One region of the Brenneria roseae subsp. americana genome, then DNA from elsewhere that is predicted to be linked to it. Evidence: predicted binding sites of a transcription regulator. Region 1 holds the regulator's gene; each other region holds the start of a gene.
The links. Region 1 encodes LexA, which represses DNA repair genes until DNA is damaged. Its sites were predicted from a motif close to TNCTGTATGTACATACAGNA; they were not measured.
Positions count from the first base shown of each region.

Region 2: a site for LexA is predicted at 2,259-2,278, ahead of mutH (DNA mismatch repair endonuclease MutH). Genes of this name have one in related genera too.
Region 3: a site for LexA is predicted at 1,564-1,583, ahead of B4923_RS16850 (DNA translocase FtsK 4TM domain-containing protein). Genes of this name have one in related genera too.
Region 4: a site for LexA is predicted at 2,009-2,028, ahead of sulA (SOS-induced cell division inhibitor SulA). Genes of this name have one in related genera too.

Region 1 is NZ_QDKJ01000005.1:282,085-285,972, forward strand. It holds gene plsB (glycerol-3-phosphate 1-O-acyltransferase PlsB) at 1-786, opposite strand, end outside; gene B4923_RS08690 (diacylglycerol kinase) at 927-1,292, shown strand; gene lexA (transcriptional repressor LexA) at 1,402-2,010, shown strand; gene B4923_RS08700 (CsbD family protein) at 2,428-2,637, shown strand; gene zur (zinc uptake transcriptional repressor Zur) at 2,788-3,297, opposite strand; gene B4923_RS08710 (pirin family protein) at 3,411-3,888, opposite strand, start outside.
Region 2 is NZ_QDKJ01000002.1:73,847-77,734, reverse strand. It holds gene ptsP (phosphoenolpyruvate--protein phosphotransferase) at 1-1,273, opposite strand, end outside; gene rppH (RNA pyrophosphohydrolase) at 1,286-1,819, opposite strand; gene mutH (DNA mismatch repair endonuclease MutH) at 2,519-3,202, shown strand; gene B4923_RS02295 (TerC family protein) at 3,396-3,888, shown strand, end outside.
Region 3 is NZ_QDKJ01000014.1:94,126-98,013, forward strand. It holds gene trxB (thioredoxin-disulfide reductase) at 1-505, opposite strand, end outside; gene lrp (leucine-responsive transcriptional regulator Lrp) at 1,033-1,527, shown strand; gene B4923_RS16850 (DNA translocase FtsK 4TM domain-containing protein) at 1,644-3,888, shown strand, end outside.
Region 4 is NZ_QDKJ01000003.1:199,071-202,958, reverse strand. It holds gene ompA (porin OmpA) at 37-1,116, opposite strand; gene sulA (SOS-induced cell division inhibitor SulA) at 1,481-1,987, opposite strand; gene B4923_RS04880 (TfoX/Sxy family DNA transformation protein) at 2,209-2,835, shown strand; gene yccS (YccS family putative transporter) at 2,863-3,888, opposite strand, start outside.

The DNA.
Region 1 (3,888 bases):
ATAAGAGAAGTCGGCGGCAATTTCCTCCATCAGGGCAATCGCGTTTTGCTGTGCTTTCTCATGGGAGATTTTTTTGCTGCGCGCTTCGTCATCTACGGCCTTTTTGATCGCCTTGGAATCAAGCAGCTTATTAAACAGCTCCTGACGTACCGGCAGACGCGGCCCTACCGCCGCCAATCGCTGACGGGAGAAGTGCATGCGGGCGACCCGCGCCAGCTTGTGGGCGATGGTTTTGTCAGTACCGTGCTCGGTTGCCATGTAACGTAATGACACCGGGCTGGAAAAACGGACAAAGCTGTCGCGGCCCAGCCACAGTACGGCAAAGAATTTCTCGATACCGTTCAGCAACCGCAAATGCGGGGTAGCCTGATTTTGTCCTTCACGGCCGGGCGAACGACCAAACATGACGGAAACCGGCACCATTTGCACATCCAGATCGGGATTGGCGCGGTGCAAATCCAGATAGTCGTGAAACAGTTTTACCGATTTCTGTTTTGGAACGTAGTATCGGAAAAGACGGGGACCGTCATTGATAAAGACATGACTGGGCAGTTCCACTCCGCCAATGTCCACGGGCAGCAGGGGATCAGGCAAACCAAGCGTCTGACATTTTGTCCGCAGTGTCATTAAATCTGCCTGAGAATTGTAAGGCAACACATAGAGGATAGGGCGTGACGGGTCTAAACCCAGCTCAGTCACGGGATCTATGGGTATGACTTTACTTTTCACTAACAGCCCGAGTGGGAAACTCAATAATTTATAGTAAATTTTACGCCAACCTGACATAACAACTTGAAGCCTCTTGTTAGCAATGCGTCGCAAGGATACCAGAAACTGCGCTGGAGATCTGTGGTTATGAGACAACGGTTAAGTGTTAAAATGCGGGCGATCTCTTATAAGCTATTTTTATAAAAAACGGAGGATAAATGAATAAAGCAACGGGAATGACCCGGATTATCAAAGCAACCGGCTATTCCCTTAAGGGACTGAAACAGGCATGGCGGCACGAAGCGGCTTTTCGTCAGGAAACGGTGCTGACGATCGTCGGGGTGGTTATCGCCTGTCTGCTGCCCGTCACGCTGGTCGAGACGCTGTTGCTTATCGGAGCGGTCGTGTTGATCATGCTTTTTGAACTGGTGAACAGTGCGATTGAAGCCGTCGTGGATCGCGTGGGCACTGAGCATCATGAATTATCCGGCCGGGCGAAGGACATCGGATCGGCTGCCGTTTTTGTGGCTATTCTGCTCGCGGCTGTCGTCTGGGGCAGTATTCTGTGGCGGCATTTTGCATGAAGGTTGGCAGAAATTAATAAAAAACCGAGGTTTACTCACATCCCGGTTCCCAATTGGGTATGACCTGTATATACTCACAGCAAGACTGTATAAACAACCAGGGGGCGGAATGAAAGTATTAACAGCCAGACAGCAACAGGTTTATGACCTGATCCGCGATCATATTGCGCAGACCGGTATGCCGCCTACGCGTGCAGAAATTGCCCAACAACTGGGATTTCGTTCGCCTAATGCCGCTGAAGAGCATTTGAAAGCATTAGCGCGCAAGGGGGTGATTGAAATCGTATCTGGCGCATCTCGTGGTATTCGGTTGCTGATGGAAGAAGAGGCTGGCATTCCGTTGATTGGCCGTGTTGCTGCGGGTGAGCCGCTTCTGGCGCAAGAGCATATTGAATGTCATTATCAGGTCGATCCCGGCATGTTCAAACCCAGAGCGGATTTCTTACTGCGGGTAAACGGCATGTCGATGAAAGATATCGGTATTATGGATGGTGATCTGCTGGCCGTACATAAAACGCAGGATGTGCATAACGGTCAGGTCGTCGTTGCCCGTATTGAAGATGAGGTGACGGTAAAACGACTAAAAAAACAAGGGAATACGGTTCAGTTGCTGGCTGAAAACGAAGAGTTTTCTCCTATCGTCGTCGATCTGCGCGAGCAGAGTTTCTCTATCGAAGGTCTGGCCGTTGGCGTAATTCGTAACGGTGACTGGAGCTGACTTTAGGCACCCTACGCCAGGCGATAGGTTTGCCGTCCCGACATTGATTCATGCATCGCCCCGTTCCGGGGCGATGTTGTTTATCCCCTCATTCATCACTCCTTGATACCTTGCCTGCCGACGCGGTGCTCCGATCTTTTTGGGTTATACCGTTGATATATTTATTTACATTTGATGGGAGTAAATAAATATATGCGTTACTTCCTGTTTTTATGTGGTTTTTAAATTATTTCATCATTATAAAAATCATTTATTCAGACTTAGGGTCTGGTTTACATAAAATAACCAGAATTATTTACTATAATTATTTTCAAGATAAGCATTTTTATCTTATTTGATGATGAATGCTGAAATTAACGATATGGGTATAAGTAACTATTTACTTATGCCATTTTAACCTAAGTTATGGAGATTACTATGAATAAGGACCAAACCAGCGGTAACTGGAAACAGCTTAAAGGTAAAGCGAAAGAACAGTGGGGTAAACTGACTGACGATGATTTGAAGATTATCGAAGGTAAACGTGACCAATTGGTTGGCAAGATCCAGGAACGCTATGGTTACGAGCAGGAAGCTGCCGAGAAAGAAGTAAAAGACTGGGAAAGTCGTAACAAATACTTCTGGTAAGGAAAACCATCATCCCTGGCGGCATGGCAATCTTGCTGGCTGAGTCAGGATAAACTGGCATAACAAGGAACGATACCGCGGGTCTACGCGGATGCGCCAGATACACAGGGAGGTGTCTGCTGAATTAGCCCTTGCGAGTAATCGTGAGGGCTAACGCTTTTTGATCGGTATGCTGTGGTCGTGATCGCAATGATCCGTTTGTTTACATGTCGCGACTTCCTGACAGCTTTCACATAGCCCATGCGCTTCAATCACGCTGTGGCGCAAAGTAAAACCCGCCTGTTGCGCCAAATTACGGAGTGTTTCTTCCACCCCTTCAGTCTGACGTTCGGTAACCTGACTGCATCGGTCGCAGATAAAGAGTGCGGAGGTGTGACTATGATCCTCAATATGGTGACAGAGCACGTAGCTGTTGTTTGACTCGACCCGATGAATAAAACCCTGCTCCAGTAAGAAATCAAGAGCACGATAAACTGTCGGCGGTTTAGCCTGCGGTTCTGATATCCGTAAGAGATCGAGCAGATCGTAGGCGCTGATGGCACCAGACTGTTGCGCCATCAGACGTAACACTTCCAGTCGCTGTGGCGTCAGACGAACGCCGCGCTGCTGACAAATCTGTTCAGCCTGGGCAAGTAATTTGTCCTGTGTGGTTGAATCCATTGCCATATCACCCTGACGGATAGAGAAACGAAGTGCATATCTTATCACGGCTGGAGAAAAACACCGAGCCAGTGACGCCGGCTTATCAGGTGCGTTAGCGAAGACGGCGTGTGTCAGGCAACCAGGTCGATTAACAAGGCCCGCAGTGATGTTTCAGCCGTTAGAGTCAACGCCGATTCATGTTGGATAAACGCACCGTCACCACAGTGCAGCACCTGGGGGCCTGACTGTTCATGGATGCTCATGGAGCCATGAATCAACTGCAAATAAGCCCGATTGCCTTGCAGCATAATGGTCTGTTGCTCATTTTCTTGCCATTCCAGATGATGGATCCACACTTGTTGGCGGAGTTGCAAACTGCCTTGCTCGCCCTCTGGTGAGGCCAATAAACGATGGCCGGTTTTGTTCAGCGATAAGCGCTGTAGCGCATCGTTTTCTCGCGTTGGGCAAGCATCCAGCCACAGTTGCATGCGCGTCAGCGGCTTACAACTGCTGGCATTGTGCTCGCTATAGCTGATATGCGGCTGAGTCGCGAGCAGTAAAACCTCCCCCTCTTTGGCATAGATATGATGGCCGTTACTGTCGCGGTAT
Region 2 (3,888 bases), on a different contig from region 1:
GTTCCATATCGCCTTCCGCCAGACGGGTCAGTTCATTCTCTTCAATCAGCAGACGCTGATATTCCTGCACCAACACAGGTTCAGGATCCACCAGCAGCTCGCCACGATAGCCGTCAATAATCAGCAGACGCTGATGGAGCAGTTCAGGCTGAATATCCGCGCCAACCAACGTAGGGATCCCCATTGCCCGCACCAGAATCGCGGCATGGGAATTGGCGGCGCCGTCGTATACCACAACGCCAGCCAGACGTTCCGGAGGGAGCTCCGCCAGTAAGGTGGCCGTCAGTTCATCCGCGGCAAGAATGAAACGCTCGGGCCACTGCCCGATGCTTTGCGCATTGTCATCAAGATGGAACAACAATCGTTGGCCCAGCGCTCGCAAATCCCCGGCCCGCTCACGCAGATAGGTATCCTGCAAATTGGAAAACTGGGCCGCAAAACGTTCAATCACCAGTTTGACCGCCCATTCCGCCGCGTTACCGGCGTCCACTTCCTGAAACAGTTCGCGCTTCAGGCGCGCATCATTCAGCAGGTGGGAGTACAAATCGAAAATCGCAGCGCTTTCTTTTTGGGCGCTGGCGCTGAAACGTTTGCTGAAACGCCGAAACTCCGCCGTAGCGTCTTCCAACGCCTGCGTCAGTCGGGAACGTTCACGTTCGCGGTCCAGGCTTGACGCGGGGAAAACCTGATCCAGAGAAGGCTGACTACAGTCCTGCCAGCCCGGCGCGATCGCCACACCGGGCGCGGCTACCAGCGCGTTAATTCGCGTCTGACGGTATTGACCAAACAGCGTCTTAATCTGAGATAAAGAGAGGATGGCCGCCATCTGCGTTGCCAGCGTGACCATGAATGACTCTTCATTCTTGTCAAACTGGCGATGTTCACGCTGCTGGACGACCAACACGCCCAGCAGTTGACGACGATGGATAATGGGGACGCCCAGAAAAGAGCGGAAATGTTGCTCTTTTACGGCGGGAATAAATTTGAAACTGGGATGAGTACGGGCATCAGCCAGATTAATCGGTTCGGCACGCTGACCGACCAGACCAACCACGCCTTGCCCAAACTCTAACGTGACCGCGTGGCCGCGCGGTTTCTTTAACCCGCGCGTTGCCATCAGGTAATAGCATTGGCGATCGTGGTCAGCCAGATAAATCGAACAGACCTCCGTGTCCATTGCCTGACAGGTTTCATTGACCAGGATTTCCAGCGCATCATTAAGGCGAGCCATTGAGGCTACTTTTTCGACAATTTCTCGCAAACGCGTGAGCATAATGTGCGTGAATTACCCTCTTTTTCGTCGGGAGCCAGACGGTGGTGCCGTCCGTGCCGCCGTATTCTCCTGGAGTTGTATCACCGGGCTGATAAATTCTTTCATTACGCGACGGTAAACATCGCGTTTGAAAGACACAACCTGACGAACCGGATACCAGTAACTGACCCAACGCCAGCCATCAAACTCAGGCGTGCCACTGCTTTGCATATTGATATCAGACTCATTACACATCAACTGTAGCAGAAACCATTTTTGTTTTTGGCCGATACAGACCGGTTTAGTATCCCAACGCACCAAACGTTTCGGTAACTTATAACGTAACCAGTTGCGGGTAGATGCCAGGACGCGGACATCTTTTTTCTTCAGACCCACTTCCTCAAACAGCTCACGGTACATCGCCTGCTCCGCGCTTTCTCCGGGGTTTATTCCCCCTTGAGGAAACTGCCAGGAGTGTTGACCGTAGCGACGGGCCCACAAAACCTGTCCCTGCCGATTACAAATTACGATACCAACATTCGGGCGGTAGCCATCATCATCGATCACCGGACTACCTCGATAAACTTTAAATGCAAAGATAACCTGATTGTTTCACACTCCCGGCAGACGGTAAACCACTGCTTAGCGCAGTTATCACTCTAATAAAATGAAGATAACCCACAGATCGAATCAAAGTTATAAACAGATGAGGTCAAGGAATGCCGGTTTATTCACTATTTCTGTGGACATCTTTGTGCAGAACCCATGAAAAAGTGAGTAAAACTTATTTTTTGCAGATAAAAAATTGCTGACAGACTTAAAAAATACTGCTTTTTTTTCATAAAATTAAGCCTATTTTTCACAGCAAAATCACCGCAAAGGATCCTGATCGAATGATGATCAACGCCGTGCTGGCGAAAGATCGTTCTATGTCGATTTTATCCACAGAGGCAATGGCGGCATCAGACAATAAATAAGCAAAAACAGCAAAAAGCGCCGACGTCAAGGCTGTAAATCAAACCAGTAATCCATCTTTATGCAGGTTATCCAAGAAATCTGTGGATAACCTAGTGTAAGATCCTGTTCATTGTTGGTTTCTACAAGTGCACAGTTTGAAAAAACCGGATCCTCCTCTCGTTTTCACACTAAAAAAAAGCACTATGAATCATGCTATTATTGAATTCTTCAGCCGTCTCGCAGACTGTGCGTTAATGTTTTTCACCCGCTGCGTTTTTTTTGAGCGGAAAATATCAGGTTAGACATGCCATGAATTCACCGTCGGTTCTTACTGCGCCACCACATAATGAACAGGAATTACTACAGCGAGCCCAATCGCTTGCGGGCTACAATCTGGCTGAGCTGGCCGGCATTGCGCAACTGCCGCTGCCGGCAAACCTGAAGCGTGATAAAGGCTGGATTGGCATTCTGCTGGAACGTTTTCTGGGAGCCACCGCGGGCAGTAAACCCGAGCAGGATTTCCCCGATATCGGTATTGAGCTGAAAACCATTCCTGTTGATGAACAGGGGCGGCCGCTGGAAACCACATTTGTCTGCGTCGCGCCGCTGACCGGCAATAGCGGCGTCACCTGGGAAAGCAGCCACGTTCGGCACAAGCTGGCGCGTGTGCTGTGGATTCCGGTTGAAGGTTCACGGCCGATTCCGTTAGGTGAACGACGAATTGGTACGCCGCTCATCTGGAGCCCAAGCGAAGAAGAGGAAGAGCAACTGCGCCGCGACTGGGAAGAATTAATGGACTTGATTGTGCTCGGAAAAGTTGAAAGCATCACGGCGCGTCATGGGGAAGTGCTACAGTTGCGTCCCAAGGCCGCCAACAGTCGCGTCCTGACGGAAGCAATCGGTGAATTCGGGCAACCCATCATGACGCTACCCCGTGGGTTCTATCTGAAGAAAACGTTTACCACGCCGCTGCTGGCGCGCCATTTTTTATGACGGGCTATCCCTGCCCGTCACTGCGTGACATCGGAAAACGATCCTGCGTTTATGGGGAAATAAACCGGGAAACCCGCACCTCTGTATGTCTGAAAAAAGATGAAGAGTACCGCCAACCACACTTTCACTTGCCCGTTCACTCATGTAGCGGCGTATAATATCGTTTACGTTTCGTTTAAGGTGTATTGATACAATGTTTGATTGGATTGTTGATCCGAATGCCTGGTTGGCGCTGGGAACGCTAACTATTCTGGAAATCGTTCTTGGCATCGACAACATTATTTTCCTGTCGTTGGTTGTCTCCAAACTTCCTAAAGCTCAGCAAAATAAAGCCCGCCGGATCGGCCTCATGGGCGCCATGCTCATGCGTCTGGGACTGCTGGCTTCGATTGCCTGGGTGATCCGCCTGACCAATCCTTTATTTACCGTGCTGGGTAATGATATTTCTACCCGTGATCTGATCCTGTTTTTCGGCGGCCTGTTCCTGATCTGGAAATCGAGCAAAGAAATCCATGAAACCGTGGAAGGGAGCTCAGAGGAACACGCATCACAGGTACACTCTTTCTTTGGCGCGATCGTGCAAATCATGCTGCTGGATATTATTTTCAGCCTGGATTCCGTGATCACGGCGGTAGGGCTTTCCGATCACCTGTTTATTATGATGGCCGCCGTGGTTATCGCGGTTG
Region 3 (3,888 bases), on a different contig from region 1:
CAATGTTGGATAAATAGAGCGCTTCCTCAACGGCCGTGTTCCCTCCGCCAACAACCGCCACTTTCTGGCCACGGTAGAAGAATCCGTCACACGTCGCGCAGGCGGAAACGCCTTTGCCTTTGAACGCCTCTTCGGAAGGAAGACCTAAATAGCGTGCTGATGCACCCGTTGCGATAATCAGCGCATCACAGGTGTACTCGTCGCTATCGCCGAATAAACGGAACGGACGCGTTTGCAAATCAACGCGCTGGATGTGATCGAACACAATCTCGGTATTGAATTTTTCAGCGTGGGCGTGCATACGCTCCATCAGCAGCGGACCGGTCAAATCGTCTGCGTCACCGGGCCAGTTCTCCACTTCGGTCGTGGTCGTCAACTGACCGCCTTTTTCCATACCGGTGATCAATACCGGGTTGAGATTAGCCCGTGCAGCATAAACCGCGGCAGTGTATCCAGCCGGGCCTGAACCCAGAATCAATAGCTTGTGGTGTTTAACGGTACTCATGAGTTCCTCATTTCACGATGACGGACAATGGCAGTGATTGTAAGGAAATTACCGGAGTAAAAAAAGTATGAGGAAAAATTGTTAGCTATTTGTTTAATCGCTGATAGCTATTGGGGCACAATATGCTGATAGAACAACCACATTCATAAGTAAAATGATTGAAAGTAGGTCTTAAGCGCGTTTTATCTTATTTAATCTGGCACTTTCTTCTGATTTTAGTTGTTTTGCTTTGACAATCGGCTGGGCTTTTGCGAAAACATCTGGGTAAGAGGAAATTTTTTGTATGTGAACAGTTAAAAGCTCGGCTTTTCATTCATGTGCTGTCCGGCTGGTCTTTGCGCCATGGAAACATCGTTCTTGTCGGTTCTGATATTGACTAAACAGACAGAGCGATGACGGGCAAGTGCAGAAAGATAATGACTTTTGATATACAAAATAGACAGCGGGTCTTCTTTAGGGCGGCTCTGATACATTGAAATCTGTCGGAGTGTAGCAGGTGCAGGGAAAAGTGAAGAGAGACAATAATAATGGTAGACACTAAAAAACGACCAGGAAAAGATCTCGATCGTATTGATCGTAACATCCTGAACGAATTACAAAAAGATGGACGCATTTCCAATGTCGAGCTTTCCAAACGGGTAGGATTGTCGCCGACACCTTGCCTGGAGCGCGTGCGCCGCCTGGAAAGACAAGGGTTTATTAACGGCTATACAGCGCTGCTGAACCCACATTATCTGGATGCTTCGCTGCTGGTGTTCGTTGAAATAACGCTAAACCGCGGTGCGCCGGATGTGTTTGAACAATTCAATTCGGCAGTGCAAAGGCTGGAGGAAATTCAGGAGTGCCATCTGGTCTCCGGCGACTTTGACTATCTGCTGAAAACACGTGTGCCGGATATGTCCGCTTATCGTAAACTGTTGGGTGAGACGCTGCTGCGTCTGCCGGGAGTGAACGATACGCGTACCTATGTGGTGATGGAAGAAGTTAAACAGAGCAATCGGTTGGTCATTAAGACACGATAAATGCATGGGTGCAAAACCCGATAAATTCAGCTACACTCCTGTGAATTTATACAGTTCCAGCGCCGGGGTTTTCTCGGCGCTTTGTCATAAACCTTTACAGGCCCCTGGAGAGACGCTTGAGCCAGGAATATACAGAAGATAAAGATATTACCCTGAAAAAACTCAGCGGTACCCGACGTTTGCTTGAAGCGATTTTGATCGTAGTGGCGCTTTTTGCCGTTTATCTTGGTGTCGCCTTACTCAGCTTCAGCCCTTCCGATCCCAGTTGGTCACAGACTGCATGGCATGAGCCCATACACAATCTTGGCGGGGTGGCGGGTGCCTGGATGGCTGATACCCTGTTTTTTATTTTTGGTGTGTTGGCTTATGCCATTCCGCCGATCATGTTATGCCTGTGCTGGGCGGCGTTCCGTCAGCGCGATAACCAGAATTCCGTCGATTACTTTACTTTTTCCCTGCGCCTGATTGGTACATTGGCGCTGATTCTTACGTCTTGCGGTTTGGCCGCGCTGAACGTTGACGATCTTTACTATTTTGCTTCCGGCGGCGTATTGGGAAGCTTGCTGAGTAGCTCCATGGTTCCCCGTTTTAACAGTATGGGCGCGACCTTGATTCTTTTGTGTGTCTGGGCCGCCGGGCTGACGCTGTTTACCGGCTGGTCATGGCTGACGATTGCGGAAAAAATAGGTGCGGGCGTGCTGGGATGTTTGACCTTTATGTCTAACCGTTCGCGCCGTGATGACGATGATGTTCCTGAATCTTCGCCAGCGACAGAATCGGTCGAACAGGCTGATTCTCCGTCCGATGATGATGTGCTTTTTTCTGCCCCTTCTGTTGCTGAAACGCTGACGGCTGCATCCACGCAGAATAATGAGTCCGACATCACCGTTGCGGATTTGAATGCTGACACGCCGGTTTCAGCGCCTCAGGCATCTGTTGAGCCAGCGGCAATGACGCCGGGGCAACCAGCGGATCAACAATTCGCGTCACCGCAAAAGATTGACACCGATCCTTCGATGAATCCGCCGTTGTATTCGTTTGAATTGCCTTCTTCTGCGGAGGAGCATCATGGCCGTGCCGATGCGTATGCGCCGTACGGTAGTAAGGATGTACCGCCGATCACTCAGCCATTGGCAATACCGCCTGCCGAACAGAGGCCGAACCTGGCACAAGCCGAAGCCGTTGTGGCGGCAGGAAGTGCCGCATATAAGGCAAACAATACCTTTATGCCTGCTTTCACCGCAACGGGCGGTGATGATGACAATCCGCAGGTGAAGCAAGGTGACGGTCCGGAACTGCCCCGTCCGAATCCGGTACGTATTCCGACTCGTCGTGAACTGGCCTCCTACGGCATCAAATTGCCGTCACAGCGATTGGCGGAAGAGCAGGCGAAGCAGGCTCACCCCCGGCATGAACTGGAAGACGTTAAACAGGCCGACCTCGGGGGAGCGGATGAGCAGGACGATATCGCTTTGCAGGAAGCAGCATTGCAGCAGCAATATATCGAACAGCAGCGTCAACGTTATGGTGAAGATTATACCCAGCGGGAAGAGGATGAAGACGCCTTGCTACAGGCTCAATTGGCTAACGATTTCTCTGCTCGGCAGCAGAGCCGCTATGGTCATGCAGACGCGCATGCTGTAGATGAACGTTCATCCTATGCGCAGGAGGCGGATAACAAGGACATCGATGAAGGGCATGCCGCTCAGCGTCAAGAGCCGGTATTGGATGAGCGTGTGCTGGCGGCGTTATCGACCGAGCGTCGTGAATTCGGATTCTCGCCGTATGCGGATCTGGTTGACGATACGCCGAGTGAGCCGTTATTCACGCCTTCAGTCCAACCGCAGGTGGGTGAGCCATCCGTCGAGGATGATAATGCTGTGGCCGGCGACAGTGCGGAGTCATATCCAGCTACGGATGAGCCACAGGAAGAACCAACGACTGCTCGCCAGTCCATCATGGATAGCCTGATTCATCCTTTCCTGATGCGTAACGATCAACCGTTGCAAAAACCGACAACCCCGTTGCCGACGTTGGATTTATTGACGCCTCCGCCAGTCAGCGAAGCGCCGGTAGACAATTTCGCGCTTGAGCAAACCGCTCGCTTGATTGAGGCCCGGTTGGCGGATTTCCGGGTAAAAGCTGATGTTGTCGATCATCATCCTGGGCCGGTGATTACCCGGTATGAGCTGGATCTGGCGCCAGGCGTGAAAGCGGCGCGAATCTCCAATTTGTCCCGGGATCTGGCGCGTTCTCTATCTGTGGTCGCCGTGCGTATTGTCGAAGTGATTCCAGGAAAAACTTTTGTAGGACTGGAATTGCCGAACCAGCATCGCCAAACGGTCTATCTGAGAGAAGTCT
Region 4 (3,888 bases), on a different contig from region 1:
AAACCTCGCCGAAGCGAGGTTTTTTTCGTCAATAACTTAAGCCTGAGGCTGAGTTACAACATCTTTGATGCCTCTGACTTCGATCTCTACGCGACGATCCGGTGCCAGGCAGTCGATCAGCGCAGCACGTGGTGTCACGTTGTCACAGGTAGAACCGGTAACCGGGTTGGATTTACCTTCACCGCGAGCAGAGATTTTGTCTGCCGGGATACCTTTGGCGATCAGATAATCAACAACGCTCTGTGCACGTTTTTCAGACAGCGCCTGGTTGTATTGTTCGGAGCCGATACGGTCGGTGAAGCCCAGAACGACAACAGAACCATCTTTCGGATCCAGAGAGCTCAGCTGAGAATACAGTTGATCCAGGGATTGCTGGCCTTCTGCTTTCAGCGTTGATTTGTTGAAGTTGAACAGAACATCAGACTTCAGCGTGAAACGTTTGGTTTCAACAACCGGAGCTGGAGCTGGTGCCGGAGCCGGAGCTGGTGCTACGTAGTCATCCTGACCGAAACGGTAGGAAAGACCGACGCTCATCAGCAGGTTGTCAGGACGAGCGCCGACAGTACCTGCATCACCGATGTTGTTAATCCATTGGTAATCTACGCGAGCCGCCCAGTTTTTATCAAAGGCGTATTCAACACCGATAGCTGCCAAAGGAGAAACGCCGGTGTCATCGTTGTTACGATCGACACCGCCTTGCGCCGCATGGCTGTCAGCACGCCATACGATACCACCCAGACGGGTATAAACGTCCAGATCGTTGTATATCGGATAGCTCAATTTAGCAGCCAGTTGAACGCCCTGAGCTTTGAAGCTCGCGCTATCAGTGTTTGAAGTTGAGGAACCGGCATATTTCAGACGACCCAGCCAATCATAGCCCAGTTCAAAACCCAGGTAAGGATTAGCTTGGTAACCCAAGAAGGCGCCTGCGCCTAATTTGCTTTTGATCGGGTTGTTGTTGATGCCATCATAGCCGTTTCCGTAGAAACCGGTATCATGAAATTGAGATACACCCAGTTTACCACCAACATACCAGGTGTCATCTTTCGGTGCGGCTTGAGCTACGGTAGCGAAGCCAGCCAGTGCCACTGCAATTGCGATAGCTGTTTTTTTCATTTTGTACGCCTCATTTATCATCCAAATCGGTTATTAACTCGGTAAGCTAACAAACCTTTGGTTAAAATCCTTTAATCGGAGACTTTGCCCTTATTTATGACTCACTGCCAGTCAACTGGCGTTATAAAAGAGCAACTCCAGCGAGCTAAAGTCTACAACGTGATGAGAAAGTTACAAGTATGATGTGATTCGTATCATGAAAAAACGGGCAATTCATTCATACTTGCTAACAAATAGTAGATGATTTTGACAGATAATATGGACTTTTATTGCCCCAAATCCCGTGTGAGAGCCCTTGAAATACGGCTCTGCGGGGAAATTCTGTATTTTTCTCTGAAAATGACTGAGAAAATTCTTAATTTACTTAATGATACAATGTTGAGTGAATTTTTAGGCTCGGAAAGAGTCTATAGGACCCACAATGGGGGATCTCTGGACGCATGATGAAGCCGTAAGTGTTTCCTGCTTGTGCCGCCTGACGCAATCTGACCCTTTCTTCTTCTGTCAGATCGTTTGCTAACCAGCATAGTACCGCGCTGTAATTTCCCGTCAGCAATGCTTTTTCCATCGCATCTACCGTCAGCATCGGACTAATATGATGCAAGTGAACTATTTTATCTAGCGGTAATCCCGATTGTTGTAACCAGGGACGGCTAAGTTTTTGCTGGGGAGATAGCCACAACAGCCAGCGAGACTGCGTGCCTAACTGTCGTAAAAGAGGCAGTAACAAATGCGTGACGATTGGTTGGTCGGCGTTATAAACGATTTCACTGATAATTCCCCCACAGGATGCCGAGGAATCGGTAGGACGTGAGTTATTGGAAAACGTTGATTGCTGTGCGTTGTAAACGCTGAGTGGCTGAGTACGCATAATGAGTTCTACCCATAGTGTTACTGTATACACATACAGTATCTTTTGCGTGGGTGAAAATCAACCTGATTTTTTCAAAGCGCTTCGCATATTCCACATGCAACATTCAACAAGCTCATTTTGTGTTTGAAGCCATATGTACCCTGTGATTAATTACTTGTTCCTGTTATTGATATTCCACTTTAACAGGGACAGGTTATTCAATACTAAGGATTACAGTAATGAAACATTTATGCGAAAAAAGGATTTTGCAATCTAAGCGTTATTTTGCATCTTTGGGAGACATAACTTCCCGTTCTCAGTTTGGTGGCTACAGCATAGCAGCAAATAAAATAATCTTTGGGGTAGTGTCGGGAGGTGAACTTTACCTGCGGGCCAGTAAAAAAGATGAAGCCTATTTTCACGATCGTAATATGCCGCCTCTCATCTATACCAAGCGTGGAATGCCGATTCCGCTGAATTACTATCTGGTGGACGAGCCTCTCTGGGAAAACCAGTTGCAACTGTTGCAGTTTGCCAGAATATCGCTGTCAGGCGCCCAGTATGATAAAGCGGCGAAAAGCAGAAGCGGACGTTTAAAGGATTTACCTAATTTGAACCACGATCTTGAACGCCTGCTATGGAAGGTAGGCATCAGGAATATTGATGAACTACAGCAGTGCGGCGCCAAAACCAGCTATCTAAGACTGCGTGCGGTCAGTGCCAATCTCAGTGTGAATACGCTATTGGCACTGGCAGGGGCAATCTGTGGCACCCATCAGGCCGCACTCCCGATCGGGATACGCAATGAACTATTGGAATGGTATGAGCGCAATGCCAAATCCTCTTTCAAAGAGAACAAGCACTGAACAAATAGCATTTGCATGCTGACTATTTTACAACTTAATCATGTCGTTTTTTAACTGAGTAAGTTCAGGTAATAGTTCAATAAGCAACCCGACCTGCTGAAGAACCAATAATTCTTTGCTGTCAGGTTCTGCGGACAGGGATTGAATGCGGCTCACAATGGCATTCAACCCCTGATTTATACGCAGGCTTTCTGTCTCATAATGATGTAATGCGTCATCAACGTAGCAAACGGCATCATCCAGTAATTGCAGCATGTCCGGGGATGTGATTTTCCCCCGATGAGCGCCCAACGTAGAGATATAGCTCAGCAATGTGTGGTTCAGACACATAAAGCGAAAGGCGCTGCCCATTTTGTTTCTGATCGCGTGAGGCTCTGACGACATGTTGGACACAACCGAGGCTAATTCTGCATCACAGTTATGGGCATCACGACGCGCGATACGGTAGGTCAGGCTATTATCTTTTCCCTGATGGTACTGCACCATAATGGCATTGAGATAGCGGCAATTGGCATCCAGCGTTTTATTGATAACCGCAGGCAGTCCGCGAAAACGCCAGTCCGGCCAGATAAAGCTGACCGCCGCCCAGGCAATGGCGCAGCCCAGAAGCGTGTCGATGACGCGAGGCGCTGCAACCTCAAATCCTTCACCCAGCAGATTAAAACACAGCAGCACCAGTAGGGTAATAAACATGGTGGCGTGGGCATATTGTACGTTTCGGAAGGCAAAAAACAGTACGCCGCTAACGACAATCAACGTCAGTTGTCCTTCAAGCGAGGGCACAAAGTACAAAATGGGCAAGCCCAGTAAAATACCGGTCAATGTACCGATGATCCTCAATGCCAGCCTGCGCCGCGTCGCATTATAGTTAGGTTGACAAACAAACAGGCTGGTCAGCAGAATCCAGTAACCATGCTGCATGCCAGTTATCTGGATAAATGCATAGCCGCTACAGAGTAAGACCGACATACGGATAGCATGACGAAACAACGCTGACTGTGGTGTCAGATGTCGGCTGATTCTCAGGCGAATGTCGCTCCACCCGGTAATTTT